Regions from separate parts of the Nonomuraea sp. K271 genome, predicted to be linked through region 1. Evidence: riboswitches for the same ligand, from Rfam matches in the RefSeq annotation. Region 1 holds a riboswitch; each other region holds the start of a gene.
The links. Region 1 has a riboswitch for cyclic di-AMP ahead of GUY59_RS21315 (C40 family peptidase). Riboswitches for the same ligand answer to the same signal wherever they lie in the genome.
Positions count from the first base shown of each region.

Region 2: another riboswitch for cyclic di-AMP. It lies ahead of GUY59_RS27050 (hypothetical protein); the one in region 1 lies ahead of GUY59_RS21315 (C40 family peptidase).
Region 3: another riboswitch for cyclic di-AMP. It lies ahead of GUY59_RS50825 (C40 family peptidase); the one in region 1 lies ahead of GUY59_RS21315 (C40 family peptidase).
Region 4: another riboswitch for cyclic di-AMP. It lies ahead of GUY59_RS03150 (glycoside hydrolase family 25 protein); the one in region 1 lies ahead of GUY59_RS21315 (C40 family peptidase).

Region 1 is NZ_JAAAHR010000059.1:26,011-33,207, reverse strand. It holds gene GUY59_RS21325 (M48 family metallopeptidase) at 1-550, opposite strand, end outside; gene GUY59_RS21320 (hypothetical protein) at 563-1,378, opposite strand; gene GUY59_RS21315 (C40 family peptidase) at 1,491-2,015, opposite strand; cyclic di-AMP (ydaO/yuaA leader) riboswitch at 2,089-2,252, opposite strand; gene GUY59_RS21310 (C40 family peptidase) at 2,707-3,681, opposite strand; gene GUY59_RS21305 (NYN domain-containing protein) at 3,767-5,020, opposite strand; gene GUY59_RS21300 (response regulator) at 5,449-6,117, opposite strand; gene GUY59_RS21295 (sensor histidine kinase) at 6,114-7,197, opposite strand, start outside.
Region 2 is NZ_JAAAHR010000088.1:19,701-26,897, reverse strand. It holds gene GUY59_RS27060 (class I SAM-dependent methyltransferase) at 45-614, shown strand; gene GUY59_RS27055 (DUF5302 domain-containing protein) at 688-888, shown strand; cyclic di-AMP (ydaO/yuaA leader) riboswitch at 1,052-1,188, shown strand; gene GUY59_RS27050 (hypothetical protein) at 1,361-1,888, shown strand; gene GUY59_RS27045 (alpha/beta fold hydrolase) at 1,927-2,772, shown strand; gene GUY59_RS27040 (winged helix-turn-helix transcriptional regulator) at 2,788-3,138, opposite strand; gene GUY59_RS27035 (NAD(P)-dependent oxidoreductase) at 3,192-3,794, shown strand; gene GUY59_RS27030 (DUF4032 domain-containing protein) at 3,788-5,062, opposite strand; gene GUY59_RS27025 (DUF885 domain-containing protein) at 5,085-6,653, shown strand; gene GUY59_RS27020 (class II aldolase/adducin family protein) at 6,667-7,197, opposite strand, start outside.
Region 3 is NZ_JAAAHR010000075.1:23,707-30,903, forward strand. It holds gene GUY59_RS24785 (L-aspartate oxidase) at 1-18, shown strand, start outside; gene GUY59_RS24790 (type III pantothenate kinase) at 22-804, shown strand; gene lysX (bifunctional lysylphosphatidylglycerol synthetase/lysine--tRNA ligase LysX) at 854-2,335, shown strand; gene GUY59_RS51430 (hypothetical protein) at 2,952-3,077, shown strand; gene GUY59_RS50825 (C40 family peptidase) at 3,106-4,062, opposite strand; cyclic di-AMP (ydaO/yuaA leader) riboswitch at 4,156-4,299, opposite strand; gene GUY59_RS24810 (amino-acid N-acetyltransferase) at 4,568-5,137, shown strand; gene GUY59_RS50830 (RDD family protein) at 5,223-6,686, shown strand; gene GUY59_RS24820 (RDD family protein) at 6,797-7,197, shown strand, end outside.
Region 4 is NZ_JAAAHR010000005.1:104,182-111,378, reverse strand. It holds gene GUY59_RS03170 (TetR/AcrR family transcriptional regulator) at 20-739, opposite strand; gene GUY59_RS03165 (alpha/beta fold hydrolase) at 826-1,668, shown strand; gene GUY59_RS47265 (hypothetical protein) at 1,736-1,984, opposite strand; cyclic di-AMP (ydaO/yuaA leader) riboswitch at 2,198-2,342, shown strand; gene GUY59_RS03150 (glycoside hydrolase family 25 protein) at 2,353-3,075, shown strand; gene GUY59_RS03145 (isocitrate lyase/PEP mutase family protein) at 3,110-3,850, opposite strand; gene GUY59_RS03140 (amino acid permease) at 3,952-5,367, opposite strand; gene GUY59_RS03135 (hypothetical protein) at 5,491-5,946, opposite strand; gene GUY59_RS49765 (hypothetical protein) at 6,230-6,352, shown strand; gene GUY59_RS03125 (Lrp/AsnC family transcriptional regulator) at 6,378-6,818, opposite strand; gene GUY59_RS03120 (AzlC family ABC transporter permease) at 6,899-7,197, shown strand, end outside.

The DNA of each region.
Region 1 (7,197 bases):
CCCACCAGGGGCCTCTCAGCCGGCCCAGCACCCTGGCCCCGAACGGGGTGGCCACGAGGAGGGCGGCGAAGGCCAGCGTGAGCGCCAGCCCGAGATAGCTCGGCAGGGACGTGGCCGCGTCGAACGCCTGCGCCCTGGCGATCTCGGCGGCGGTGAAGTCGCGCGCCGGGTCGGGTGGCCCCGCGGTCAGGGCGTGCCACGGCGTGCTGAAGGCGGCCACGGCCAGGATCACGGCCGCGAGCACCCCCAGCACCACGGCGGCCTGCCGCCTGAACCGGCGCTCAGCCGGGCCGAGCGCCGAATCCGGCCCAGGGGCGGGCCCCTGGTCGGGGTCCGGACCGGGCTCAGGGTCGGGCGTCGTCACGGGCATGCCGTCCCCCTGCCCACGCTCGTGACGTGTCCACGCGCCCGGCGGGCCGTCCTCCGTCGCGGCGCCCGCGCGGTCCTGCGCCGTCACGGCTCCCGCGGGGACGCCGTCAACGGGTCCGCCCGTCTCCCCGCCCGCCTCGGCCTCCTCCGACGGGCCGTCCGCGTCCTGACGTCCGCTCATGTCCCTCCCCCTTCACGCGAGCTGCTCCCGCACGTACACGCGCCACCGTGCGGTCAGCGTGGCCACGGAGAGCCCGAGCACGGCGAGCGCCGCGCGGACGTCGGCGGCCTGCGCATCACGGTAGAGCCTCACCAGGCTCCTCTCACCGAAACGGCGGGAAAGGAAGCGACACGCCAGCCAGGCCTCCTGGTACGCCAGCGCGAGCCGTCCCGGGCCGGGTCCGCCCACGGCGAACGCCTCGGGCCCCGGCAGGGCGGCCGGCACGCGCCCGGCACGCACCTCGGCGGCCAGTTCGGCGGCGGCCGTGCGCACGGGCAGCCCGGCGTCCCGGTAGGCCACGTAGTCGGCGAAGCCCTCGTAGAGCCAGACGGGCAGTCCGCCGGTGCCCGCGGCGACGTGGGTCAGCTCGTGGGTGAGGACGACGTCCTTGCCGAACGAGGTGAGCTTGCCGAACGACTCGGGGACGACGATAACCCGGCCGTCGTCGGCCACGGCCGCCAGCCCGTCGAGAGGCCCGGAGCCGGCCAGCCTGGCGGCGTCCTGCGCGGTGTCGGGGACGATGACCACGGGCCGTACGGGGCGGCCGAGCACGGCCGCGACCCGCAGCGCCGCCGAGTCGGCGCGGCGGGCGAGCTCGTCGAGCGTGCCGGGCGCGGCATGGTGGCCGGTGACGAGGGAACGTGCCCCGCGGGCGAGGGCCTGGCCGTCCGGCCACAGGTCGCGGGCAGGCGCGGGCAGGACGGGCGGGCCGGGAGCGGGGGCGTCGGCGGCCAGGCCGAGGAAAAGGAACGCGGTCAGCGCGGCTCGTCGGCTCACCTGCTGGGACACGCTGCCGATCGTAGTGGGGGCCGGCGCGTACGACGGCGCTGAGAACGGTGACGGGGAGACGGGAGCCCGCCCGGGGTCCTGGGAGGTCACCCAGGCCCCGGGCGGGGCTTCGTCACAGGCCGGGACGGACCGCGCCGACGAACGACGACTTGCGCCATCCGCCCAGCTTGTCGATGCGCACCCGTTCGCCTGTCCGCGGCGAATGGATCATTTTGCCCTTGCCGACGTACATGCCCACGTGGCCGAGCCCGTTGAAGAACATGAGGTCGCCTGGCTTGAGGTTCTTCCAGGAGACCTTGTTCCTGATGCGGGCGAACTGGCTGCTCGCCACGCGCGGGAGCTTCACCCCGGCCTTGTTCCAGGCGAACTGGACGAGGCCGGAGCAGTCGAACGAACCAGGCCCTGTGGCGCCGTAACGGTACGGGTCACCGATCTGGTTCTTGGCCACGGTGAGGGCCTTGCCGGCCTTCACCTTCTGCCGAGCGATCTTGGCTGCTCGCTTCCGGGCGGCCTTGGCCGACTTCGCGGTGCTGGCGGCCGTGACCGCCCTCACCGAGGAGACGCCGGCCGTGTCGCTCGTCGTCGCCGCCTGGGCCGCCGGGGCATGGAGGACCAGACCTCCGGCCGTCACGGTCATCGTGAGCGCTGCGCCACGCAGGGCAAGGCGGGACAGACGGGGGTTATGCAGGGAGGTAGACAGGATTTCTCCTTGGCTCTTCCACGAACGCCTACCGGGTTAGCTGTCGGATTCGGGCCTGGAAGTCGCCCTACGGCGCGATTGGCGCGCCGATTCACCCCTGATCCCTGGGGAACTGGGATCGCTGGGTCCCCGGTTCCGTGCCTCCTGGCTGCACGGATTCGGCAGGCCATCGCCCCGATTCAGCAGGTGTGCCATGGGGATGTCGCGGCGATGACCAGCGGATCTTTATCTGTCTTCACATCGGGAGGGACCGATGCGGGGTCGCGGCGTCATGGCTTGTGCACCGCGACGACGCCAGAAGCTACGCGGAACGGTCAAGGATCGGCAAAAGCACAGTCAGCCGGTAAAGATCCAAAAAGGTGTCTGTAAATTCCCGAACCCCTGCTGGAACAGATGCGCCGTTACCAAAAAGTGACCCTACTCACACTTCTGGCCACGCTCATCTGTCAGGAGCCATATGTCGCCTTTGTCACATATTTCGCCCTGCCGCGCGAGACCCGCGGTGATCACAGAGTGGCGGAACGTGGCGGAACACGACTGCGGGACGGGCGGGAGCCGCCCCGGCGGCGCCCCGGCGGCGCCCCGGCGGGGGCAACGATGGTGCGTCGTAGGTGGGTGACGGGCGGATCTACGGGCGGACGGCGCCCACGAGGCCCCTGCCGTAGGAGGAGAGGGTGACCACCTTGACCACGTCGCCCGTCTGCGGCGCATGGACGATCTTTCCGTTGCCCGCATAAATGCTGACGTGTCCCAGGCCCTCGCTGAAGATGAGGTCCCCGGGCTGCAGCGCGTTCAGCGACACCCTGCGGCTCGCGCCCCACGACCACTGCGACCACGTCGTCCTCGGCAGCGACACGCCGGCCGCCCGCCAGGCCGCCTGGGTCAGCCCCGAGCAGTCGTAGCCGCCCGGCCCGGTCCCGCCGAACACGTACGGCTTGCCGACCTGCGCGAACGCGAACCGCAGCACCGCCGCGGCGTTCCCGGAGGCGGACCCGGTGTACTCGATGCCGGTGCTGTTCGGGTCGCCGGTCCTGTAGGCGCCCAGCTTCTTCAGCAGCTTCTTCTGCTTGGCGATGAGGCCGAGGATCTCCTTGCGCTCCTTCTCGACCTGGCCGCGCACCTCGTCGGCGGACCGCAGCGCGTCCTGCGCCTTGTCGCGTTCCTTCTTCAGCCCGCGGTTCTCCCGGTCGAACGCGGCCAGCTTCTGCGAGCGCTCCTTGGCCATCTGCCCGGCCAGCGCCATCCCGGCCAGCCGTCCCTGCGGATTCTCGGAGCCGACCAGCCCAGGAAGGGAGGTGGCGTACTCGCCGACCCGGTAGACGCTTGCGGCCATGTCGGCGATCTCGACGCGCAGGTTCGCGACCGTACGGAGCTTGCGCTTGTAGCTCTTGTTCAGCTTGGTGTAGGAGCCCTTGGCCTTCTTGTAGCGCTCGGTCGCCGCGTTGTAACGGTCGACGACCTTGTCGGCCTTGTGGTTGAGCTTGTCGAGCTTGGCCTTGGCCTGCCCGATGGTGGGCTTCGGATCAGCGAGCGCAACCCCCATGGGGGACACCATCAGCCCGAACGCGAGACCCACGGCCACCGGCACCCGGCCAAACCTCACTGCGTCGCCTCCCAGGGATCTTTACTGGGGCGAAATAGTACAGAAGTGGCGGGTGGGGTCTCACCCGAACAGACCAATTTGTAACTTAAGCCCGGCCCAGGCGGCGCAGCAGCAAGCCAGAAGGAACGGGTCTGGCTCCCATCCGCCTGACGGACTCGGCCACCTCCCGGTCCGACGACACCACGGCGATGGCGCGGCCGGGCGGCTCGGCGCGTACGAGCTGGCGGATCAGGTCGTCGGCGATCTCCCCCGGCGCGCTGAACAGCACCCGCACCCCCCGCGGCGCCACGACCTGCACAGGGGCGTTGAGCTCGGCCCCGTCGAAGACCGCGGTCACCTCGACCCTGGTCTGCGCCACCAGCCCGCCCAGCCCGGTCATCAGCCGGTTGCGCTGGTCGGCGAGGGTGAGCGTGCCGTAGCCGGTCTTGGTGACGTTGTAGCCGTCGATGATCAGATGGACCTGCGGCAGCGCGAGCAGCTGGTCGAGGAGCTGCGGGTCGTCGTCGGCGAGCGCACGCGCGGGCACGCGCACACCCGGCCGCTCGCCGGTGACCGCGGCGACCGAGTCGGCCGGCCGGCTGATCGTGGTGGGCAGGGCCAGCTCCCTGCGCAGCCCGGCGGAGGCGTCCTGCAGCGCGTCGAGCAGCACCCTTATGCGGGCGTCCTCGATGCTCCTGCCCTCGCGCGCGGCCCGGCGCGAGGCTTCGAGCTGCTTCTCCACGTCCGACAACCGCTCGCGCAGCCGCCGCAGCTCGGACTCGCCGGCGCTGCCCGCGACCGAGGCGGCCGTGCGCGCCTCCTCGGCGGTCCGCTCCATCTCCTCGGCCCGCCGCATCGCGGCCTTGGCCCGCTCGCGGGCGTCGTGAAGCCTGCGGCGCAGATCGGAGTTCTCCGCGCGGGCCGCCTTGACCTGCTCGCGCAGGCGGTCGGTATCCTCCTTGGCCGCGCTTTTCTGCGCGGCGAGCTGCTCGCGCAGCCGGGCGACGACCTCCTCGCGCTCGGAGTCCTCGGCGGCCGCCAGCGACTGCTCCAGGTCGGCGCGGGCGGTCTCGATCATCTCCGCCCAGCCCGGCGGGCGCGTGAGATAGGCGGCCGCGGCCACGAGCACGGGATCTGCGGCGGGCGGCACGTTGCCCTCGGCGAGCGAGGCGACCAGCTCGGGCCAGCCCGCGGTCACGGACTCGGCGACCAGCTCGCGGAACTTCTTGTCGTTCTCCAGCTGCGCCGCGATGGGGGCGCCGGCCAGCTTGGCCCGCTTGCGGGGGTCGAATTTGGCGATGCCCCGCAGCGGCGGCGGGATGGCGGCAGCGGGCATCGTGCCGAGAACTTGAGACGCCAAGTCGACGACATTCAGCCGCACCTGCTCGGGAAGCGGGCGAGACAGGCCTTCACCCGCTGAACTCATCCCACTTGTCCCTTCGTGACATGCCCTTTCAGACAAGGGTACGGCTGCCGCGTACCTGACCGTAACGGCCACTCCACTGTGGACAAGCGCTTGGCCACGGCCGGCGGGCCGCGTCGGCGCGGGCGCCCACCAGGGGGGCCGGCACGGCCGGCCCCCCTGGTGGGCGCGGCGTCGCACCGCCGCTCGTGACCCCACCGGACCGGGCGGGACCGTGCCGGCGTCGCACGGGACGGCTGCGCCACGGGCCCGGTGCGGGCGCCGGTCGGCCGGGTCGCCGGGACCCCGGCGCGAAAAGCTGGAATTCCAGCGGCCGGCCGGCGAGAGAACGCCGCGATCGTGGTGCCGGCCGCATGGTGCCCCCGCTACGAACCCGCGTCGTAGACCAGCAGCGCGACCTGCACCCGGTTGTTGAGGTCGAGCTTGGTCAGGATGCGCGACACGTGCGCCTTGACCGTGGGCACGCTCATGAACAGCTCACCCGCGATGTCGGCGTTCGACTTGCCCTGGCCGACGGCCGTCGCCACCTCCCGCTCCCGCTCGCTGAGCCGGTCGAGCAGCTTCTTCGCGCGCTGTGTACGCTGGTCCGCGCCGCCGTCGGACACGTGCGTGATGAGCTGCCGCGTGACCGCCGGCGACAGGATCGGCTCGCCCGCGGCCACCTTCCTGATCGCACGCACCAGGTCAGCGGGCGCGATGTCCTTCAGCAGGAACCCGGCCGCCCCCGCCCGCAGCGCGCGCAACACCTGGGCGTCGGCGTGGAACGTGGTCAGCACCACCACCTCGGGCGGCGAGGAGGTGCGGCGCAGCGCCTCGGTGGCGGTGAGCCCGTCGACGCCCGGCATGCGGATGTCCATCAGCACCACGTCGGGGCGGTGCTCGGCCACCATGGGCGGCACCTCGGAGCCGTCGCCCGCCTCGCCGACGATCTCGATGTCGCCCGCGCCGCCGAGGATCATCGAGAGCCCGGCCCGCACCATCGCGTCGTCGTCGACGATCAGCAGCCTGATCGGCCCGCCGGCCGGAGTGGTCATGCGTCCTCCCGAGTCGTCTTCGCCGGCCACGGTAGCCAGGCGCGTACCAGGAACTCGCCCTCAGGCGTCGGGCCGTGCTCCAGCCTGCCGCCCGCCAGCTCGGCGCGTTCCGTCAGCCCGATGAGCCCCGCGCCCGCGCCGGGGATGCGCAGGCCGTGACGGGCTCGCATCGGGTTGCGCACCTCCACCGACACCCCCTTGCCCCGCCTTCCCGCCACCGTGACGGCCACCGGCGCGCCTCCCGCGTGTTTGCGAGCGTTGGTGAGCGCCTCCTGGACGATGCGGTAGAGGTTACGGCCCAGCCCTTCCGGCGCGTCCTCCACCCCGAGGGTCAGCCGCACGTCCATGCCCGCCAGCCGGCATTCCCCGGCCAGCTTGGGCAGGTCGGCGAGCGTGGGCTGCGGGCGCTCCGGCACCGGCTCCTCCCCTTCGTCCTGGTCGCCCGGCCTGACGGCGCGCAGCACGCCGATCACCTCCCGCAGGTCCTGCAGCGCCAGGTGGGCGTTGTTCCTGATGGCGCTCGCCGCCCTGGCGATCTCCTCGGTGGGCGCGTCCGGGCGGAACTCCAGCGCGCCGGCGTGCAGGCTGAGCATCGAGATGCGGTGGGCGAGCACGTCGTGCATCTCCCTGGCGATGCGCTCGCGCTCGCTCCGCCTGGCCTCGTCCGCGGCCACCTCGGCCTGCTGCCTGAGCGACCAGATGACCTGCCGCCTGGCCCTGACCACGATCCCCCATGCGAGCACGGTCAGGACCAACGCCACGCCCAGCGCCGCGGTCCAGCCCCGGTCGAGCTCGGTCCGCGGCCGCAGCAAGACGTAGGGCGCCAGCGTGACGAGGGAGAACAGCGCGACCGGCCCGGAAATCTTGAACGGCCGGTGCACCGCCACCGTGAACAGCGCCACGATGGAGGCGCCTCCGGGCAGTTCCAGGTAGGACGAGAACAGCATCGTCACCACGGCCAGGCCGACCGGCCACCTGCGCCGCAGCCACACCGCCGCGCACGACAACGCTCCCAGGATCTGCTCGGCGGTCTGCAGCGGCGCGGGCGCGTTCTGGATCTCCGGCAGGGACAGCACCGTC
Region 2 (7,197 bases), on a different contig from region 1:
GGAACCGAATGGTCACCTTTTACCCGGCGGCGTACCCTTCGTTCGTGCTCGACTACGACCGCGAGGCCGCGCATTACGACGAGACCCGTGGCGGGCTGCCGCGGGCGGAGGCCGCGGCGGGCGCCGTGCGGGGCCTGGTGCCCGGGGGCACGCTGCTCGACGTCGCGTGCGGCACCGGGCTGGTGAGCGGGGAGCTGGCCCGGCGCGGGCTGCGGGTGCTCGGTGTGGACGCCTCCGCCGGCATGGCGGGGGTGGCCGCGGGGCGCGTGCCCGTGGTGCTGGGTGACGGCTTCCTGCTGCCCGTAGGCGACGGGTCGGTCGACGCGGTCACCACGATCTGGCTGCTGCACCTGCTCGACGACGCCCGCCCGGTGATCGCCGAGGCCGCGCGCGTGGTGCGGCCCGGCGGCGTGTACGTCACGACGGTCGACAAGCGCGCCGCCCACGAGGGCGGAAGGCGGGGACGTCCGGCCGACGGGGCGGAGCTGGTCGTGGCGGAGGCGGCGCGGCACGGCCTGCGGCAGGGCGGCGAGGCCACGTTCGTGGGTCATGGGCAGGGGCGCGACGGGCCCGACCCGGTGTTCCGGCTGCTGGCGTTCACTCGCGACAGGTGACGGGAGAGTCGGTTTCGCGTCGAAAGCGACGTCGTGCGAAGCTGTGGTTGTCCCCAACACCATGGAGGTCCTCATGGCGGAATCACCGGAGCCGGAAGTCAGCGAAACTCCCGAGGACGAGATGAAGCGCAAGTTCCGCGAAGCGCTGGAGCGCAAGCGCAACCAGCACGCGGGCTCCGGCGCTGGTGGCAGGGGCGTCGACCCATCGAAGATTCACGGGACGCACGGCCCGGCTGCGAGTAAGAGATCGTTCAGGCGCAAGAGCGGCGGCTGAGCCGGAGGGAACTGAGGGGGTACGGCATGCCGTACCCCCTTTCGTATTCCCGCGCTAGGTAGATCTTTGCCCGGTTGATGGCGAATCATTTGCGTATGTCCGATTCGCTGCTAGAGTTGCCGCCATTACCAGCCGGTGACCTGGCCCTTACCCAAGAGAGGGCCTCCGGCTGGCGCCGAATCCCGACTCGGTCGGGAACCGGGGACCCACCCTCACTGGGGTGAATCCGGCCGCGTGCCGGTAGGGCATCTCCACGCCCGAACCCGTCAGCTAACCCGGTAGGTGTGATGGAGAGGACATATCGCATGTATCACCGCGTCGTACCCCTGAAACGCGTAGTGCCGGCCGCCGTCTGAGCGGCCCTCCTTCCCTGAGATTTCCCCTCGCCCGATGTAGTCGCTCGGGCGTGCCGCGCCGTGCCTTCCTGCCGGCGTGACTTCCCTCGTCCCCTCGCGAAGGACTTCACATTTTCATGGCTTCCCGTTTTGGTCTGCGTTCCCTTGCCCTGCTCACCGCCTCCACCGTCAGCTCGATGAGCGTCGTCTGCACCGCTGCGCACGCCGATCCAGGCGCCGAGGAGAAGGCCCTGTTCAAGGGCTCGACCACGGCGTCGTACTTCTGGGACGACGGCTCGGGCCGGGCCGGCGACACCGGCCTGCCGGCCAGCGGCAAGCCGATGCAGAAGGGCATGGCCGCCAGCCCCAGCTGGCCGCTGCTCACCGAGGGGTACGTGATCTACAAGGGCAAGAAGATGCCCTTCTTCGTCGGTGACAGAGGGCCGGGGGAGCCGTCCAGCCGCGGCATCATGCTGGATCTCGACGCCAAGACGTTCGCCGACCTGACCGGCGGCACCTTCAACCGCGACTCGCTGGTGATCGACGGCAACGGCGGCAAGGGACACATCGAGATCGAGTACGTCATCACCAAATGGGGTGACGGCCCGGGCAAGAAGGGGCGGCCGGTGCCCTTCTCGACCGGTGCCTACGCCCGGCGGGGCTGACTTTACGAACCCGGCGCCAGAATGACATTCTGGCCACCGTGACCCTCCGCGCAGCCGCGAACGGCATCGAGATCGCCTACGAAAGCATCGGTTCCCCCGACGGCCGGCCCTTGCTCCTCATCATGGGGCTCGGCGCGCAGCTCATCCACTGGGACGACGGGCTCTGCGAGCTCCTGGCGGAGCAGGGCCACCACGTCGTACGGTTCGACAACCGCGACGCGGGCCTGTCGACCCATTTCCACGACCAGGGCGCTCCCACGACGGGGGCGCCTTCGGCGTACCTGCTGGACGACCTGGCCGACGACGCCGCGGGTCTCATGGACGCCATCGGCTGGCCGGCCGCGCACGTGGCCGGCGTCTCCATGGGTGGAATGATCGCCCAGAGCCTGGCCATCCGGCATCCGGCGCGGGTGCTGACCCTGACCTCCATCATGTCGACGCCCGGTCCCACGGTCGCGCCGCCGACGGAGTCCGCGTTCGCCGCCCTGACCGCCCGTTCCGCCGCCGACCGCGCGGCCGTCATGGAGCAGTCGCTGGAGACGTACGCGGTGATCGGCTCGCCCGGCTACCCGATGGACCGGGAGAAAATCGTGCAGAAGGCCGGGTGCGCGTTCGACCGGTGCTTCGACCCGGCGGGCAAGGGCCGGCAGCTCGCCGCGATCATGGCCTCGGGCGACCGCACCGACCTGCTGGCGAGCCTGACGATGCCGGCGCTGGTGCTGCACGGGGAGGCCGACCCGCTTATCCCGGTCGAGGGCGGAAGGGCCACGGCGGCGGCCATCCCCGGCGCCCGGCTGGTGACCTATCCGGGCATGGGCCACGACCTGCCCGAACCGCTCTGGCCGGAGATCGCCCGCGAGATCACCAAGCTGACCACCGCCTGACGCCCGGCCGCCCGCCTACGCGGACCTTTCCCTGTGCCGGAGGATCTCGGCCACGTGGGTCTCGGCCCACGCGACCACCGCCGAGATCGGGGCGTGCAGGGAGCTTCCGAGGTCGGTCAGCGCATACTCCACCCGCGGTGGCACCTCCGCGAACACCTCGCGGGTGATGAGCCCGTCCTGCTCCATGGTCCGCAAGGTCTGCGTCAGCACCTTGGGCGTGACGCCGCCGATGCGCGAGCGCAGCCGGGTGAAGCGCATGGGCCCGTCGGCGAGGCAGAGCAGCACGAGCGCCGACCATTTGTCGCCGATCCGGTCGAGAACCACCCGCGTCGGACAGTTCGGGTCGAAGGCATCGCCGGTATCCACAAGGTACGTATAGCACGATGAAGTAACCAGTATCCGATGGATATCGTGACGCCATGAAAATTCTGCTCTTCGGCGCGACCGGCATGATCGGTCAGCGCATCGCCGCCGAACTGGCCGGCCGTGGGCACGAGGTGACCGGCCTCAGCCGCACCGGGCCCGTCAAGGGCGACGTCCACGACACCGCCACCCTGGCCAAGGGCCACGACGCGGTCATCTCCGCCATCGCGCCGCCGCGCGACGGCACCGAGCCCGGGCCGCCGTTCCTCGCCGCCAACCGCGCCCTCATCGAAGGCGCGCGCTCGGCCGGGGTACGCCGCCTCATCGTCGTGGGCGGCGCGGGCAGCCTCCAGGTCTCACCCGGCGTCGACCTGGTCGACACCCCCGGCTTCCCGGACGGCTACAAGAAGGAGTCGCTCGCCGCGCGTGACGTGCTGCGCCTCTACCGGGAGGTCACGGACCTCGACTGGACCTTCGTCTCGCCGGCCGCGGAGATCGGGCCGGGCGAGCGTACGGGTGCCTTCCGCGTCGGCGGCGACATGCTTCTGACCGACGACCAGGGCCGCAGCGCCATCAGCGCCGAGGACTTCGCCGTCGCGATCGCCGACGAGGTGGAGCAGAACGCCCATCCGCGCAGCCGCATCACCGCCGCCTACTGAGCCGCCTCCCCGGCGCCCCGCAGCCCGCCGGGGACCGTCTGAGGCCCCTCGCCGGTGGCCTGCGCGGCGTCCTCGTCGGACAGCAGCGCCTTCTCGTCGGGCTTGTGCACGAGCACGTTGTCCACGTACGACGTCACGGCTGCGGCCAGCCCCACGTCGGCGTCCGCCTCCTCCGACAGGTACCAGCGGTGGTCGAGGATCTCGTGGAAGAGTTGCGCGGGCTCCAGTTTCCCGCGCAGCTCGGTGGGGATCGCCTCGACCGTCGGCTGGAACACCTCCGCCAGCCACCGGTGCGCCACGATGGCCTCGTCCTCGTGCCGCAGGCCCTTGGCGACCCGGAAGCCGTCGAGGTCGTTGAGCAGCCGTCGCGCCTGGTTCTCCTCCACGTCGAGCCCGGTCAGCCGGAGCAACCGCCGCTGGTGGTGCCCGGCGTCCACGACCTTGGGCCGCACGATCAGCCGCCCGGTGCCGACCTTGCGGCGCACCATCATCTCGGCCACGTCGAAGCCGAGCAGGTTGAGCCGTCTGATCCGCTGCTCCACCCGGTGCCAGTCGACCTCCTCGATGATCTCGCTCTGGGTGATCTCGTCCCACAGGCGGTGGTAGCGGGCGACGATGTCCTCGGCGGTGTCCATGGGGTCGATCGACGGGTGCAGCAGTCCTCCGGCCTCCAGGTCGAGCATCTCGCCGAAGATGTTCGTGTGCGCCACGTCGATGTCGCCGCGCCGCTGCCCCTCACTGATCATCGGGTGCATCTCGCCGGTCTCGGCGTCCACGAGGTAGGCCGCGAACGCCCCCGCGTCCCTGCGGAACAACGTGTTGGACAACGAGCAGTCACCCCAGTAGAAGCCGTTGAGGTGCAGCCGGACCAGCAGCACGGCGAGGGCGTCCAGCAGGCGGGTGAGCGTGTCGGGGCGCAGGGTGCCCGACATGACCGCGCGGTAGGGGAGGGAGAACTGCAGGTGCCTGGTGATCAGTGCCGCGTCGAGCCCGTTCTCGCGGCCGGTGACGTACGCGACGGGCTCCACGGAGGGGGCGTCGAGCCGGGCGAGATCCCACAGCAGCTGGTACTCGCGTTTGGCGTACCGCTCGCTGATCTCCTTGATCGCGTACACCTTGCCGGACAGCCTGGCGAACCGCACCACGTGGCGCGAGATGCCGCGGGGCAGATCGACCAGGTGACGCTGCGGCCAGTCTCGGAGGGGCACCTCCCAGGGGAGGCGGATCAGGTCAGGGTCGCCTAGCGCGCCGGTGATCTGCAGGGGCATTTCATCAGGATATGGTGCAGCAGTGGACGAGTTTCTCAAGTGGTACTTTTCCGACCGTCCCGTCATCGCCAGCACATTGGGGGCGGACGGCTACGATCACACCCTCGGCGATTTCACCGCCGCCGCCTGGAACGCCCGCGAGCAGGAGGAGGTCCGCTGGCTCGACCGCCTGTCGGCCCTCCGGACCGCCTCACTCGACGACACGATCGACAGGGATCTCGTGCTCTCCCAGCTGAGAGGTTCCATCGCGCTGGCCTCCTGGCCGGCGTGGCGGCGTGATCCCGCCACTTACCTGTCCGCGATCTTCGCCTCGATGTTCACGCCGTTCCAGCACCGGCTCAAGCCGGAGCCCGAGCTGGTGCCGGCCGCCGTCTCCCGGCTCGCCGAGGTGCCCGGCGTGCTGGCCGCCTGCCGCGCCAACCTGGACCCCGACCTGGCGGCACCGCTACTCGTCCAGCGCGGGCTCGGCCAGGCCCGTACCGGCCGCAACTTCCTCACCCGCACGATCCCGTCGATGGTCCATGACGAGGGCCTGCGCGCGACGCTGGCCGAGGCCGCCGAGCCGGCCGCGCGGGCCTTCGACGAGCTGGTCGCGTTCCTGGAGGGCTTCGAGTGCGGCGGCAGCTGGCGGATGGGGGAGAAGCTCTACTCCACGCTGCTGCGGGAGCGGGAGATGCTCGCCTACGGCGCCGCCGAGCTGCACGAGAAGGGCAAGGCCGCCTGGGCGGAGCTGGACGAGCGGATGCGCCGGGTCGCGCGCCGGGTCAACGGCACGGAGGACTGGCGTGCGGCCATGGATTCCCTCATGGACGACCACCCGCCCACGCTGGCCGACATGCGCGCCGAGTACGAGGTGGAGACGCAGCGGGCCCGCGCGTTCGTCAAGGAGCACGACCTGGTCACGTTCGCCGACGGCGAGGAGTGCCACGTGCTGCCGTCGGCCGAGTACACGCGCCCGGTCCTGTCCGTCGCCCACTACCTGTCGCCGCCCCCGCTCGGCGCCTCACGCACGGGCGTCTTCTTCGTCCCCTACACGCCCGACGACTTCACCCCCGAGCAGGTACGCCAGCGCCTGCGTACGAACTCGCGGGCCACGATGCCGTCGATCGCCGTGCACGAGGCCTATCCCGGCCATCACTGGCACCTGTCGTACATGGCGGGCAATCCGCGCACGGTCAGGAAGGTCTTCCGCACCCCGTACTTCACCGAGGGCTGGGCCCTGTACGTCGAGAAGGTCCTGCACCAGGAGGGCTACTTCGACACTCCCGCCACCGAGCTGGCCCACCTCGACTGCCGGATCTTCCGCGCCGCGAGGATCGTGGTGGACACCGCGCTGCACTGCGAGGACATGTCCGTCGAGGAGGCCGAGACGTTCATGGCCACGAAGGCGTCGCTGTCGCCGGGAACCGCCCAGGGCGAGGTGAACCGCTACTGCGCCTGGCCCACCCAGGCGCCGTCCTACCTCACGGGCGCGATCGAGATCGACCGGATCCGGGAGTCGTTCCGCGGCTCGCCGAAGGAGTTCCACGACCGGATCGCCGGGTCCGGCGGCCTGCCCCTGGGCCTGGCCGAGCAGGCCGCGCTCGCCTGACCTCCGCGCCCGGTCAGGGGCGGCGGGGGAACGACGGGGGGTTGAGCGCGCGTTCGACGACGGCGGCGAGCTGGTCGTCCGTGAGAATGGCCGGCTTGCCGACGCCGAGGCCCCTGACGTACACCTCGCACAACCACTCCAGCAGGCGGGTGGCCTCGAACGCCTGCTCCAGCGTTGGCCCGATGGTCACCCCTCCGTGGTTGGCCATCAGGGCCGCCTGTTTGCCCTCCAGCGCCGCCCTGACGTTGGCGGCCAGCTCGGGCGTGCCATACGTGGCGTACTCGGCGACCTTGACCACGCCGCCGAGCGCCAGCGCGTTGTAGTGCACCGGCGGCAGCTCGGTCATGGTGGTGGCCACGACCGTCCCGAAGACGGAGTGCGTGTGCACCACGGCCAGCGCGTCCGTGGCCTCGTAGACGGCCAGGTGCATGGGGGTCTCGCTGGACGGCTGGGTGTCGCCTTCGACGAGGTGGCCCGACACGTCGACGATCGGGCACAGCTCGGGCGTCAGCCGGTCGAGCGCCACCCCTGAGGGCGTGACCGC
Region 3 (7,197 bases), on a different contig from region 1:
CTGGATCTGCGGGGGTAATTGATGCTGCTCACGATCGACGTCGGCAACACCCATACGGTGCTGGGGCTGTTCGAGGGCGAGGACGTCATCGAGCACTGGCGGCTGGCCACCGACGCCCGCCGCACCGCCGACGAGATCGCGGTCGTGCTGCAGGGTCTGCTGACGCAGTCGCCGCTGCTCAAAGGGGCCGACATCGACGGCATCGCCATCTGCTCCACCGTGCCGAGCGTGCTCAACGAGATGCGCGAGATGTGCCGCCGCTACTACGGTGACGTGAATGCGGTGATCGTGGAGCCGGGCATCCGCACCGGCGTCCCCGTACGCATGGACAACCCCAAGGAGGTCGGCAGCGACCGCATCGTCAACGCGCTCGCGGCCATCGACCAGTACGGCGGCCCGTGCGTCATCGTCGACTTCGGCACCGCCACCTCGTTCGACGCGGTGTCGGCCAAGGGCGAATACGTCGGCGCGGTCACCGCGCCCGGCATCGAGATCTCCGTCGACGCCCTGGCCGCCGCCGGAGCGCAACTGCACAAGGTCGAGCTCGTACGCCCCCGCTCGGTGATCGCGAAGAACACGGTGGAGGCCCTGCAGGCGGGCATCATCTACGGCTTCGCCGGCCAGGTCGACGGCATCGTCGAGCGCATCGCCGCCGAGTTGGCCGACGACCCCGACGAGGTGACGGTCGTGGCCACCGGCGGGCACGCGGGGCTGGTCGTGGGCGAGTCACGCTCGATCGACGTGCACGAGCCGTGGCTGACCCTCATCGGGCTGCGGCTGATCTACCACCGTAACGCGGCCTGAGACCCGCGCGAGTCCCTGTGGTTCGCCGGATCCCCTACCCTTTGTTGGTGTGAGCGACGAACTTCCCGAGCAGATGCGCATCCGGAGGGAGAAGCTCGACCGCCTTCGCAGCGAGGGCGTCGACCCTTACCCGGTGAACTTCCCACGCACGGCCACCAACGCCGAGGTCAGGGAGAAATACCAGGGCCTGGAGCCCGACACCGCCACCGGTGACACGGTCTCGGTCGCGGGGCGCGTCATGCTCAACCGCGTGGGCGGCAAGCTCTGCTTCGCCACCCTCCGCGACGGCGGCGCCGACCTGCAGGTCATGATCTCGCTCGACAAGGTCGGCGAGGAGTCGTTGGCCCGCTGGAAGCGCGACGTCGACCTGGGCGACCACGTGGGCGTGACCGGCGAGGTCATCACCTCGCGCAGGGGTGAGCTGTCCGTTCTCGCCGACAGCTGGCAAATCACCAGCAAGTGCCTGCGGCCGCTGCCGGAGAAGCACGTCGGTCTCACCGACCCGGAGGCGCGGGTCCGCCAGCGCTACGTCGACCTGATCGTCAACGACGAGTCCAGGAAGATGGCCAGGGTCCGCAGCGCCACCGTGCGCGCGGTGCGCGACTTCTGGCACGAGGAGGGCTACCTCGAAGTCGAGACGCCGATGTTGCAGCCGATCCACGGCGGCGCCACGGCCCGGCCGTTCAAGACGCACATCAACGCGTACGACATGGAGCTCTATCTCCGCATCGCGATCGAGCTCTATCTCAAGCGGCTCGTGGTCGGCGGCATCGAGAAGGTTTTCGAGATCAACCGCAACTTCCGCAATGAAGGCGCCGACTCGACGCACAACCCCGAGTTCACCATGATCGAGGCCTACGGCACCTACCTCGACTACCACGACATGGCCGACCTCACCCAGCGGATGTACCAGAAGGCCGTGGTGGCCGCCCTGGACGGCACGGTGGTCGTGCACGACGGCGTCGAGGTCGACCTGGGCATCCCCGAGTGGCCGCGCATCACCCTCTACGGCGCGGTGTCGGAGGCCGTCGGCGAGGAGATCACGACCTCGACGTCGCTGGAAGAGCTGCGCAAGATCGCCGACCGGCGCGAGATCCCGTGGGACCCGAAGTGGGGTCCGGGCAAGCTCGTGCAGGAGCTGTTCGAGGCGCTCGTGGAGCACACGCTCATCCAGCCCACGTTCGTCATGGACTATCCGCTGGAGACCTCGCCGCTGGCCCGGCAGCACCGCGACGACCCGCTCGTGACCGAGAAGTGGGACCTCATCGGGTTCGGCACCGAGCTCGGCACCGCCTACTCCGAGCTCAACGACCCCATCGAGCAGCGCCGCCGCCTGGTCGAGCAGTCCCTGCTGGCCGCGGGCGGCGACCCGGAGGCCATGCAGCTCGACGAGGACTTTCTGCAGGCGCTCGAATACGCGATGCCGCCGACGGGCGGCATGGGCGCCGGCATCGACCGCATGATCATGGCCTTCACCGGCAGGAACATCCGGGAGACCATTCTGTTCCCCCTGGTGAAGCCAACCCACTGACCCTCGCAGGATCGAGCGCCCGGAGGCATGGTCTTCCGGGCGCTCACGTTCGTGCCGTGCGGCACGACGCGGGCCGTCGCCCCCGATCCGTACGGGCTTGTCAGCTCCGGGTCAAGACCGTGGCCGGGCGTACGGCGTGCTCCAGGAGCTTGTCCGCCGCTCCACGGCCACGAGGGCGGCGGCCACCGGCCGGGTCCGGAAATAACGGGTCGCCGCGTGCCGCAGCCCGTGGTGGAGAGCGGCTGCGCGTCGTATGGATCATGCAGAAACCCGCCGGCGGAGGGATCAAAAACCGGGCCGGTCGGCACCGGATCGAGCGTGACGGAAACGGCGGGCGCATGGTGCGTGGCGCGGCGGAACGTGCCGGCCCACGCGACCCGGCCATGTACGGCGAATCATGTCAACTGCGCTGGTCAAGGGCGGCGATTGTGTGCTTGACGACCTTTCCATGATGCGTTTACCGTCTGCGAGGAGCGGCTGTGGCCTGGCTAAGAGGGGTCCAGGCCTGCTGTTGGGGGGAGGGCTCCCGATGGAAGTGCTCACTGAAGGCGTTGAGCTGAGCCATGCGGATCTGGCGTTACTGGCGGAACTCGCCAGAGGAGTCACGGTTGATCGAGTGGGGAGACACCTGGACATCAGCGGCCGCACCGTACGCCGGAGGTTGCGCGGCATCTGCGACCGCATCGGCGTCGCCACCGCGATCGAGGCCGTGGCATGGGCGGCACGCCGCCAGCTGATCTAGCGGGCGCCCGCCGCCGGGCCAGGGGCTTTCAGTCGGCGATGCGCACCGCACCCGCGAACGGCCGCCGTTCGATCGACGCGATCCGCACCACATCACCCGTCCGAGGAGCGTGCACCATCATGCCGCCGCCGAGATAGATGCCCACGTGATGCAGGTCGCTGTAGAAGAACACCAGATCACCAGGGCGCATCTCGTCGCGTGAGATGTGCCGGCCGGCCGTCCACTGGTTGCCGGTGTAGTGCGGCAGCGAGATGCCCACCCGCTGATAGGCCGCCATCACCAGGCCGGAGCAGTCATAGGAGCCGGGACCCTCGGCGCCCCAGACGTACGGCTTGAGCTGCTGTGTGAGCGCCCACCGTGCCGCCTGCGCGGCCTTGCCGCTGCCGGCGATCGGCAGGTTGACGCGGGTGGCGCGCGTGCCGGGACGGCCGGCCTCGCCCAGCGCCCGCCTGAACAGGTTGCTCTCGACCTTGGCGACCAGCTTGCTGATCTTGCCGCGCTTGGCGTCGAGATCCTTGACGATCTTTTCGACCTCGGTGATGCGCGACTTGGCGCCCGCCCTGGCGCGCTCGGCGGCCTTCATGGCCTTGATGAGCTGGTTGAGCTCCTCGCCCTGCCGCTGCTCGATGGCGAACGTGGTCGCGGCGCTGTCGAGGAAGTTGTCGGGGTTCTCGGAGGAGGTGAACGCCAGCGCCCGGCTCAGCCCGCCCGTGATGTAGGCGTTCTGGGCGAGCAGGGCGGCCTTGGCGCGCTTGGCCGACAGGTCCGCCTCACTGGCCGCCAGCGTCTTACGCGCGGCCTCGGCGGCCTTCTTGGCCGTTTTCAGCTTCTCCCGCTGGCCGTTGAACTGCTCGGTGAGCGTCTCGATCTCGGTGTGCATCTTCTCGACCCGCGAGGCGAGGTCCTTGAGCGAGGGCTTGGGGTCGGCGAAGGCAGGGCCGGTGGGAACCGACAGCAGCAGCGCGGCGATTGTGAGACTTGCCACACCGAGGCGGTGGCGCGACCGGGGGCGTCGCGGAGGGCCGGCGTGCCTGCCCGGCGACTTCCTCCCACGGTCGAGCGTGCGCTTCACCAACCATGCTCCTCTCATAGACGCCTACCGGGTTAGCTGACGGGTTCGGGCCGGAGCAGCCCTACCGAAAAACTCGGATTCACCCCGTGATGGCGGTCGCCACCGGCGGGTCCCCGGCTTCCCTGAAGGGGAATTGAGCGTGCCTCCCCGCGCGCGACACGCGGGGATCATCGTCGCTGGACACTAATGCACTCCGGGTTCCTGCTCAACCAGAACTGCCAACTCTGTAGAGGTTTCGCAACCGAAGTGTCACAAGGGGATCTCGGTGGCAGTCGTGCCGGTGGGGACGTATGTGGTGCTTCCTCCCAGACGAGGCCCGGGCGCGACGTCGTGCTCGCTCGGCCACGAGTTGTAACAGGATGGGCGGAGACATGCGAGTTAGGTCCGAGCCGTAATGACATCTGTACTCTGGAGAGCCATGGAGCAGGTGGCCGAACTGACTGTGCCCGAGACCGCGGTGGTGGTCCGGCGTGCTCGCACGCCTGACGTGCGGGGGGTCAGGCGCCTGGTCGACGCCTATGCGGGCGCGGGCCCGCGGCTCCTGAAGAAGGCCACGGTGACGCTGTACGAAGACGTGCAGGAGTTCTGGGTGGCCGAGCGCGGCGGTCAGGTCGTCGGCTGCGGGGCGCTCCACGTGCTCTGGGAGGACCTCGCGGAGGTCCGCACGGTGGCCGTCGATCCCGAATGCCGAGGCATGGGGGTCGGCCACCGGATCGTCTCGGCGCTGATCCAGCAGGCAAAAGATCTTGGTCTGCAGCGTGTATTCTGTCTTACTTTTGAGGTCGACTTCTTCGCGAGGCACGGTTTCCGCCGCATCCAGGGCACACCAGTCTCCCCCGAGGTCTACGCCGAGCTGCTGGCCTCGTATGACGAGGGTGTAGCGGAGTTCCTCGACCTGGAACACGTCAAGCCGAACACCCTGGGCAACACCCGCATGCTGCTCCATCTGACGTCGGGTGACGCGGACCTTGACCACACGGAAAGGTGATTGTTGATACCTATGTCGATACGTTGGGCAGCACAGGCATGTGTCCTGACATGTGCCACGCGCGCACTCGAAGCGAGGTGACACGGTGAGCACCGGACAGCCGCCGTACCCACAGGACGAATCCGGCGAGAACTCTGCGCCTCCCCACTACGGCCAGCAGAACCCGGGCCGCCACCCCAGCGAGCCCGACCCCGACGTCACCGTGGTCGGCTACCGAGCGGACGACGCCTACGGCCAGCAGCCCCCCCACGGTCAGCAGCAGGGGTACGGCCAGCAACCCCAGTACGGTCAGCAGCAGGGCTACGGTCAGCAACCCCAATATGGCCAGCAGCAGGGCTACGGCCAGCAACCCCAATATGGCCAGCAGTCGCAGTCCCAGCCCGACTACGGCCAGCAGCAGGGCTACGGCCAGCAGGCTCCCTCTCAACCGGCCTACGGCCAGCAACCCCAGTACGGTCAGCAGCCGCAGTCCCAGCCCGACTACGGTCAGCAGCAGGGCTACGGCCAGCAGTCGCAGTCCGGCCAGCAGGGTTACGACCAGAACCAGTACGGTCAGCAGCCGCAGTCGGGCCAGCAGGGTTACGACCAGCAGGGCTACGGCCAGCAGCCGCAGTCGGGCCAGCAGGGCTACGGCCAGCAGGGTTACGACCAGCAGCAGTACGACCAGCAGCAGTACGGCCAGCAGCAGTACGGCCAGCAGCCGCAGTCGGGTCAGCAGGGTTACGACCAGCAGGGCTACGGCCAACAGCCGCAGTCGGGCCAGCAGGGTTACGACCAGCAGGGCTACGGCCAGCAACCCCAGTACGGTCAGCAGTCGCAGTCCCAGCCCGGCTACGGCCAGCAGCAGTACGGTCAGCAGGGTTACGGGCAGCAGGGCTACGGCCAGCAGTCCCAGCCCGGTTACGCCCAGCCCGGTTACGGCCAGCAGGGCGGCTACGACCAGCAGCAGTACGGCCAGGCCTACGGGCAGCCGCAGCAGGCCGGTTACGGCCAGGCCCCCTACGGCCAGCCGGGCTACGGCCCGGTCGGCGTGCAACCGCCGGGAGCCCCCGCCCCGCTGGCGGAGTGGTGGCAGCGTCTGGTGGCGCGGATCGTCGACGGTGTCCTGTTCGGCATCGTGATGGTCGTGCTGTCTCTTCTCCTCACGGCGCTCTTCCTGGTGAGCTACGACTCGACCAGCGGCGCCACCTCGGGGCTGTTCGGCTCGTTCGCGCTCAACATCGTGCTGGCGATCCTCCTGACCGCCGTCTACGTCGGTTACGACTTCCTCATGCACAAGATGAAGGGCCAGACGGTCGGCAAGATGATCATGGGGATCAAGGTCGTGCCGGTGGGGCAGATGATGCCTCCTGGCGGCCTGCCGGGCGACGCCGCCATCAAGCGGGCCGGCGTGACCTGGGGTGCCTACATCCTCTACTTCCTGCCGTTCGGCACCCTGCTGGCGGCCGTCGTCTGCGGCCTGAACGGCGCCTCGATGCTCTGGGACAAGCCGCTGCAGCAGACGTTCGCGGACAAGTTCGCGAACTCCGTGGTGGTCAAGATCAAGTAATCGCTCGAACCGCGAAACAGGGGCCGGCTTCCCGTCGGCCTCTGTTTTGTATGTGAGGGTAGGTGCGGAATGTAGGGCTCCTGAGCCGTCGAAGACGCGAGGTGAGGGTTATGGCCGGAACGCCGCCGTGGGCGGACGCGGTGCCCGCGGAATGGTGGGAACGGCTGGCCGCCCGGATCATTGAAGCACTCGTCTTCGGCATCCTTTATTACATTCTGTTCATTGCGCTATGGGCTGTCTTCCGGACTGTCGGCATGATGGACGCGTTCGGCGGCCGGCTGCCCGGAGTGTTCGCGTGGGCGCTCGCGGGGCTGTGTTATACGGGTTACGACTGGTGGGCGCATTGGCGGTACGGGCGTACGTTCGGTCAGGCGATCATGCGGATCCGCCTGTCGCCACCGGGTGTTCGGGCCCGTGCTCTGCTCAAACGTTCCCTGCTCTATCCGGGTCCGGTCATGCTGATGGGCATTCCGGTGGTCAATCTGGTGGCGGGAATGCTGCTGTTCGGGAT
Region 4 (7,197 bases), on a different contig from region 1:
CATCCCGCGTGCGGGGGCGTCATCGCCGGCCGTGGCGGGCGACCAGGCCGTCGAGGATGCACTCCAGGGCGAACTCGAACCGTCGCTCGCTCTCGCGCTCCACGTCGATCTCGCTGGTGGCGGCCATCCGGCGGGCCAGCAGCGGGTGGCGGTCGATGATCTCACGGACGAATCCCGCGGCCCTTTCGTCCCAGCCGGCTCCCGTCTCGCTCATGCGTGCCAGGGTGTCGCGCCAGGCGATCTCGGCGATGGCCGACCCGACCACGTGGTCATTGACGGTCGCCATCGCCGCGTCCAGGTCCGCGTCGGCGAACCCGGCACGCGCCAGCAGGCGCAGCCCTTTCTCGGCCAGGGCCAGCGCGTTCGGCCCCAGGTTGGACCGCAGGGTCAGCTCCGACAGCGCCCACTGGTGCCGAAGGAGCATGTCGCGGTGGTGGCGGGCCAGGGTGGCCAGCGCCCGCCGCCAGTCCGGCACGTCGGGCGCGGCGCACACCTCCCCCAGCACGCGGTCGAGCGCGAGTTCGAGCAGGTCGTCCTTGGTGCGCACATACCAGTAGAGCGACCCGGCGGTCACGCCGAGGCCGGCGGCGATCCGGCGCATCGACAGGCCTCGGTGACCGTCGGAGTCGAGCACGGCCACGGCGGCGTCGACGATCTGGTCACGGGTGAGCCGGCGGTCGCGCGGCGGCCGTTGGGGACGCAGCCACACGGACCCGTCGGAGAAGTCTGCGGAGGACACGGGATCACCGTACCCCGAATTGACGGTCGTCGTTCAGCCGTATTAGACAGTGTTCAAGAGCGATGAACGATGTTTAGGAGTGTGTCATGCCCCCTCCCACCGACACGCCGTTGTTCCGTGCGAACGGGCCGCTGCCGGGCAGCGTGCACGTGACCGCGATGGGCCCGCATGGCGCGCCGCCTGTGCTCTTCGTGCACGGCTCCACCAGCTGGGGCGATGACCCTTCCTACGGCTTCGCCGCCCAGGCGCCGCTGGCGGCCCGCTTCCGTCTGCTGCTCATGGACCGGCGCGGGTACGGGGGCAGCCCGGACGCCGGGGAGAGGTTTCCCAGCGACTACCTGGCGGACGCCGACGACATCGCCGAGCTGCTCGGTGACGGCGCACACCTCGTCGCCCACTCGTACGGCGGGGTCGGCGCCATGATCGCGGCCGCCCGCCGCCCCGAGGCGGTGCGCTCGCTCACCCTGATCGAGCCCGGCTGTTATCAGGCCGCTGCCGACGACCCGGCCGTGGCGGACGCCCTGCGCACCAACCGTACGGCTTACGCCGAGCTGCCCGAGCTGACGCCGGAGCAGTGGCTGCAGGCCTCCGGCGGCTCTACCGGCAGCCTTCCGCTGGAGGCGAGCGAGCCGCGGTTGCGTGCCGCCGGCACCGCGCTGCGCGAACGGGTGTGCTGGGAGGCCGGGGTCCCGCTCGCCGCGTTGCGGGCGGCCGCGTTCCCCAAGCTGGTGATCTCAGGAACGTGGGAGAGCGCGCCCGAGCTCTATCGTGAGCGCGGGGGCGTCCCGCTCATGGCCTGCGCCCGCATCACCGCGGAACGCATCGGCGGCCGTCACACGTCGGTCCCCGGCGGCGGCCACTGCCCCCACGTGGAGGCTCCGGAGAAACTGAACGGCCTGCTCGCCGAGGTCTGGGACCAGGCGACGTAAGCAGTGCAGGCCGGGCGACCGTCCCGTAGTCGCGCGCCGGCATTCATGCGGCGTCCGCATCGGCGGATCATCCGAGCCGGGCCGGCGCCCACTCCGGCAGCTCGGTGAGAATGTCGGCGAGGGTGACGCCGGCGAGGCTGTCCCGCCATGCCCGGTGGGCGTCGGCCACCTTCTCGGCGATGACGCACATGCGCTCGTGCCCGCCGACGTGGCCGGCTTGTCGGCCGAGATCGCGGTCGGCGAGCCCCGGGGACGCTAGGCCGACCTCGCGGGTCCCGAGCCGCAGGACCTGGTCGACATGGCCCGGCGTACTCATCAGGCGCGGGGCCGTACGGTAGGGGCCAGCGTACGGTGCCGAAAATTTTGCCAAAGCCCTGGAACGTCTGCGCACACGGCGGTCCAGGGCTTCTCAAGGTAAAAACACATTGCATGGGGATTTATACCGCTTGCAGCGTTTATGGGGCTGTATATACCTTTCTGGGGATTACGGCAGAGGCCGACGGTGATCGTTAGCCCCGCCCTTTGCCGCGACATTGACAGGCCGAATCCGCACAGCGCGGAACCGGGGACCCACCTTTCCGGGGTGAATCGCACGCCGGCCGACGGCCGCGTGCGTAGGGCACTTCCACGTCCGAACCCGTCAGCTAACCCGGTAGGCACATGGAAGCAAGGAGTCGATCCCCCATGCGCGAACTCACCCGACGCCTCACCCTTTCCGCCGCCGGCGCCCTGCTGGCCGGAACCGCCGCTCTGTCGGGCGCGACCGCGCCCGCGTACGCGTCCCCCGTCGAGCCGGAATCGGCCCAGGCGGCCGAGCAGCCGACGCTCACCTACGGCCAGGACGTGTCCAACTACCAGCCGCAGCACGACTGGGCAGCCAGCCCCGCACAGTTCGGCATCATCAAGGCCACCGAAGGAACCGACTTCCGTGACGCCGCCTTCGCCCGGCACTGGAGCGAGCTGGGCAAGAAGGGCATCGTGCGCGGCGCGTACCACTACGGGCACCCCGCCAACGACCCCATCGCCGAGGCCGAGCACTTCCTGTCCATGGTGAACTCGCAGTCCTCCCAGCCCGGTGACCTGCTGGTGCTGGACCTGGAGACCACCGACGGCAAGTCCGTCGAGGAGGTCAACGCCTGGGCCAAGGCCTGGCTGTCGCACGTGAAGGCCGAGACGGGGGTTACCCCGATGTTCTACAGCGGCTGGAACTTCGCCGACACCCACGGCAAGGGCCTGGCCGAGTACCCGCTGTGGGTGGCCCACTACAGCAAGCCTAAGGGGACGGTGACGCCGCCCGCCGACTGGAAGACCTGGACCATCCACCAGTACTCCGACACTCCCATCGACCAGAACGTCTCGGCGCTCTCCCCCGACGAGCTGCGGGCCCTGGGCCGCGCCTCCGCCTGACGCGCGGAGGGCCGGCCCGCCCTCCGCGCGCCGGTCAGGCCGCGTACGGGTCCCGGCCCGCGCGGATGCGTCCCGCCATGGCCTTGAGCGCATCCAGCGCGGTCAGGTACGTCAACGGGCCGAACGAGACGCGGGCGACGCCGAGGGAGGCCAGCCTGCCCAGGTCCATGCCGGGCATGCAGGTGACGTTGACCGGCCCGGCGACGGCCTCCACCAGGTCGCCGACCACCTTCTCCGACGGGGCCAGGATGGGGAAGACGCAGTCGGCGCCGGCCTCCAGGTAGCGGCGCCCGCGTTCCGCGACCTCCTCGGCCGACGTCGAGCCGGTCAGGAACACGTCGATCCGCGCGTTGATCACCAGGTCGGGGCCCGCCTCCCGGAGTGCGGCGATGCGCTCGGCCTGCGTGCCGGCGTCGACCAGTCCCCCGCCCGGGTAGTCGGTGTCCTCGATGTTGAACCCGGCCGCGCCGATGGCGGTGAGCCGTTCGACGAGCTCGCCGGCCGGCAGGCCGTAGCCGCCCTCGGCGTCGACGGTCACCGGTACGTCCACGGCCCTGATGATCCTGGCGGCCATGTCGAGCATCTCCTCGACGGGCGCCTGCTGGTGGTCGCCGCGCCCCAGCAGGGCGGCGATGGACGCGCTGGCCGTCGCCAGGGCGGGGAAGCCGGCCTCGGCCACGACGGTGGCGCTGCCCGCGTCCCACACGTTCGGCAGGATCAGCGGGTCGCCGGGCTTGTGCAGATCACGCAGGAGAGCGGTACGGGTATCGGTCATGATCGTTCCTTGACTGTGAGGGTCATGTCCCTCTCATGACTCCCGCGGCCCTCGCTTCGTGACACCTTCCCGGTGTGATCGCAGGCACACAGTCCGGTACGTCAGCGCTCGCCCGGCCCGGCCGGCGGTTGTTCCAGGGCGGAGTGCCGGCGACTGTAGGCGAAGTAGATGACCAGCCCCAGCACGAACCAGGCGGCGAAGCGCAGCCAGGTCGCCGGATCCAGGAAGGTGATCAGCCAGATCGAGAAGAGCACCCCGATGGCCGGCACGACCGGCATCCCGGGCGTGCGGAACTGCCGGCGCAGGCCGGGCCGGCGGTAACGGAGCACGATCACGGCCAGGCAGACGACGACGAACGCCAGCAGGATGCCGATGTTCGTCAGCTCGGCGGCCTCCTGGATGGGCAGGAACCCGGCGATCACGGCGGAGGCGACGCCCACGATCCAGGTGACACGCGAGGGCACGCGCCGTACCGGGTGCAGTTTGGCGAACCACTGCGGCAGCAGCCCGTCGCGGCTCATCGAGAACCACACGCGGGTCACGCCGAGCATGAACGTGAACATGACGGTGAGGATGCCGATGATGGCACCCACCGCGATCACCGACGCCAGCCCGGACAGCCCGACCGAGACGAACGCCGAGGAGAAGCCGCTCTCGGGGTCGATCTCCCGGTAGTTCTGCATGCCGGTCAGCACGAGCGTGGCCAGCACGTACAGCACCATGGCGATGATCAGGGAGTAGATGATCGCCTTGGGCATGTGCCGCTGCGCGTCGCGTGACTCCTCGGCCGCCGTGCTCATCGCGTCGTAGCCGAACACCGCGAAGAACACGGTGGCGGCTCCGGTGATGGCCCCGCCGATCCCGTACGGGAAGAAGGGGTGATAGTTGGAGGTGTTGATGTGGAAGAAGCCGACCACGATGACGAGCAGCACGACCGCGACCTTCAGCCCCACCACGAACGTCTCGAACCGGGCGGCGGTGCGGATGCCGAGGTTCAGCAGGAAGGCGATGAGCAGGCAGAGCAGCACCGCGAACAGGTCCACCACGCGTCCCTCGCCGGTGCCGGGCGCGCCGAGCATCCACGCGGGCAGCCCGAACCCCAGCTCCTGGACGAGGAAGCCGAAATAGCCGGAGATGCCGATGGCGACGACCGCGACGATCGCGGTGTACTCCAGCAGCAGGTCCCAGCCGATGAACCAGCCGACGATCTCCCCCAGGACGGCGTACCCGTAGGTGTAGGCGGACCCGGCCTTCGGGATCATTCCCGCGAACTCGGCGTAGGACAGCGCGGCGGCGGCGCTGGCGACACCCGCGATGAGGAACGACACCAGCACGGCGGGTCCCGCGGTCTCGTTGGCGACCGCGCCGGCCAGCGCGAAGATGCCCGCACCGATGATGCCGCCCACGCCGATGGCGGTCAGCTGCCACAACCCCAGTGTCCTGGCGAGTTCCCCCTCGTGCTCGGTGGCGATCTGCTCCACCGGTTTGCGCCTGAAGACGCCTCGCGAAGTGACCATGACGCCTCCCAGCCGATCGCGGCCCCCGTGCATCCGCCTTCCCGCCTGCGGCGTCAAGTAAGCTCACGCGCCGGACAAGGGCGCGCGGGCGGCACCCGGCCAGGATGCCGCCCCGTTCACGCCTCAGGGCATCTTGTACTCGGCCGCCTGGCCGCAGTAGCTGGTTCCGAACGGGGAGTTGCTGTAGCGGCACACCTGCACGACCACGCGGTCGATGGAGGTGACTCCGGTCGCGTCGGACAGCGCGATCGTCACCGCCACGGTCGCGTCGTCCGCCTTGGCCTCCTCGGAGTCGACGACGGTGGCGCCGTTGTAGGCGGTGAAGGTGGCGCGGGAGTGCATGTCGTCGGGGGCGCAGATCGACGGGCCGGCGCTGTCGGACAGGGTGCCCTCGACCTCGACCGCGGGCCGGATGACGGGTCCTTCCACCCACTCCAGCGTGCCCTCGGTGACGCCGTGGCGGCACCGGTCGCCGGAGTCGGCGGAGAACTCCACCGTCGCCTGGGCCGCCGCGGGCTGCGCCGCCAGCAGGACCGCGGCGATCGTGGCGGCGAGCACCGCCCATAAGCGTGTACGCATGACATCGGCCTTTCCTGTGAGGGATGCTTCCGGCCCTTTATCGTCGATCACAGGCCGGCGATGATCCAGCGCTGCCGGGCTTTCTGCACGCAGTTGCAGTGGCCGTCCGCAGTGGCCGTCCGCACGGAGCGCCACCGGCCGCCGCCTGGGATCCCCGTCGCACCAGGGCGATCAGCTGCACGGCGACCACGACGTCCACGACGCCGCACCACTCGGCGAACGTACGGGCCACGGTCGCGTCGCGCCACAGGTGTGGGGCGTTCGACGTGGAGATGACCTTGAGGTGGCCGCCGAGGCGGCCACGTCGGCCGACGCGGTACGCCTGGCGCGCGAGCACCGGCCCGACATCGCCGCCTCCGCGCTGACCGAGGACACCTCCCGCCACGCGGCCGCCCACCGCGCGTGAGAGGAGGGCTGGATCCAGCCCGCCGTCACGGGGCCGACTTGATGTTCTTCATCGTGAAGTTCGACGTGACGCCCCTCACGCCCGGGATCGTCATGACGTACTGGCTGAGGAAGGTCTCGTAGGCGGCCAGGTCGGCGACGGCCACGCGCATGAAGTAGTCGGGGGTGCCGAACAGGCGGCGCAGCTCGACGACCTCCTCGGCCTGCGCCAGGGTGCGCTCGAAGCGCTCCACGGTCCCCGCGTCCTGCGAGTCGAGGGTGAGGTCGATCAGCACCTCGAAGGACCTCCCCACGGCGGCGGGGTCGATGACGGCCCGGTAGCCGCGGATGACGCCGTCGGCCTCCAGCCGCTGGACGCGTCTCAGGCACGGCCCCGTGGTGAGCCCGACCCGGTGGGCCAGCTCGACATTCGTCAGGCGCCCTTCGCGCTCCAGCTCGCTGATTATTGCTCGGTCGATCGCATCCACGGTGAGAAGATTGCACCACAAGCCGCTTGACGGGCAATTCCGGCAACCACATGGCACGTGTTTCGCGAGACCATTGAGAAGTGCGAGAACACGTTCCCCCGCAGGTCACCATGTCCATCCCAGCGTCCATCCCAGCGTCCATCCCAGCGTCCATCCCAGCGTCCATCCCAGCCACCCGGCGGCAGCAGATCGCCGCGGGGGTGCGCGACTCGTTCTCCGCCGGGCTGGGCATCCTCCCGCTGGGGGTCGCGCTCGGGCTGATGGTCGTCCAGGCCGGCCTGCCCTGGTGGCTGGCCCCCGCCCTGTCGCTGTCCGCGTTCGCCGGCTCCGTGGAGCTGCTGGTGGTGGGGATGGCGGCCACGGTCACGCCGCTGGGCGC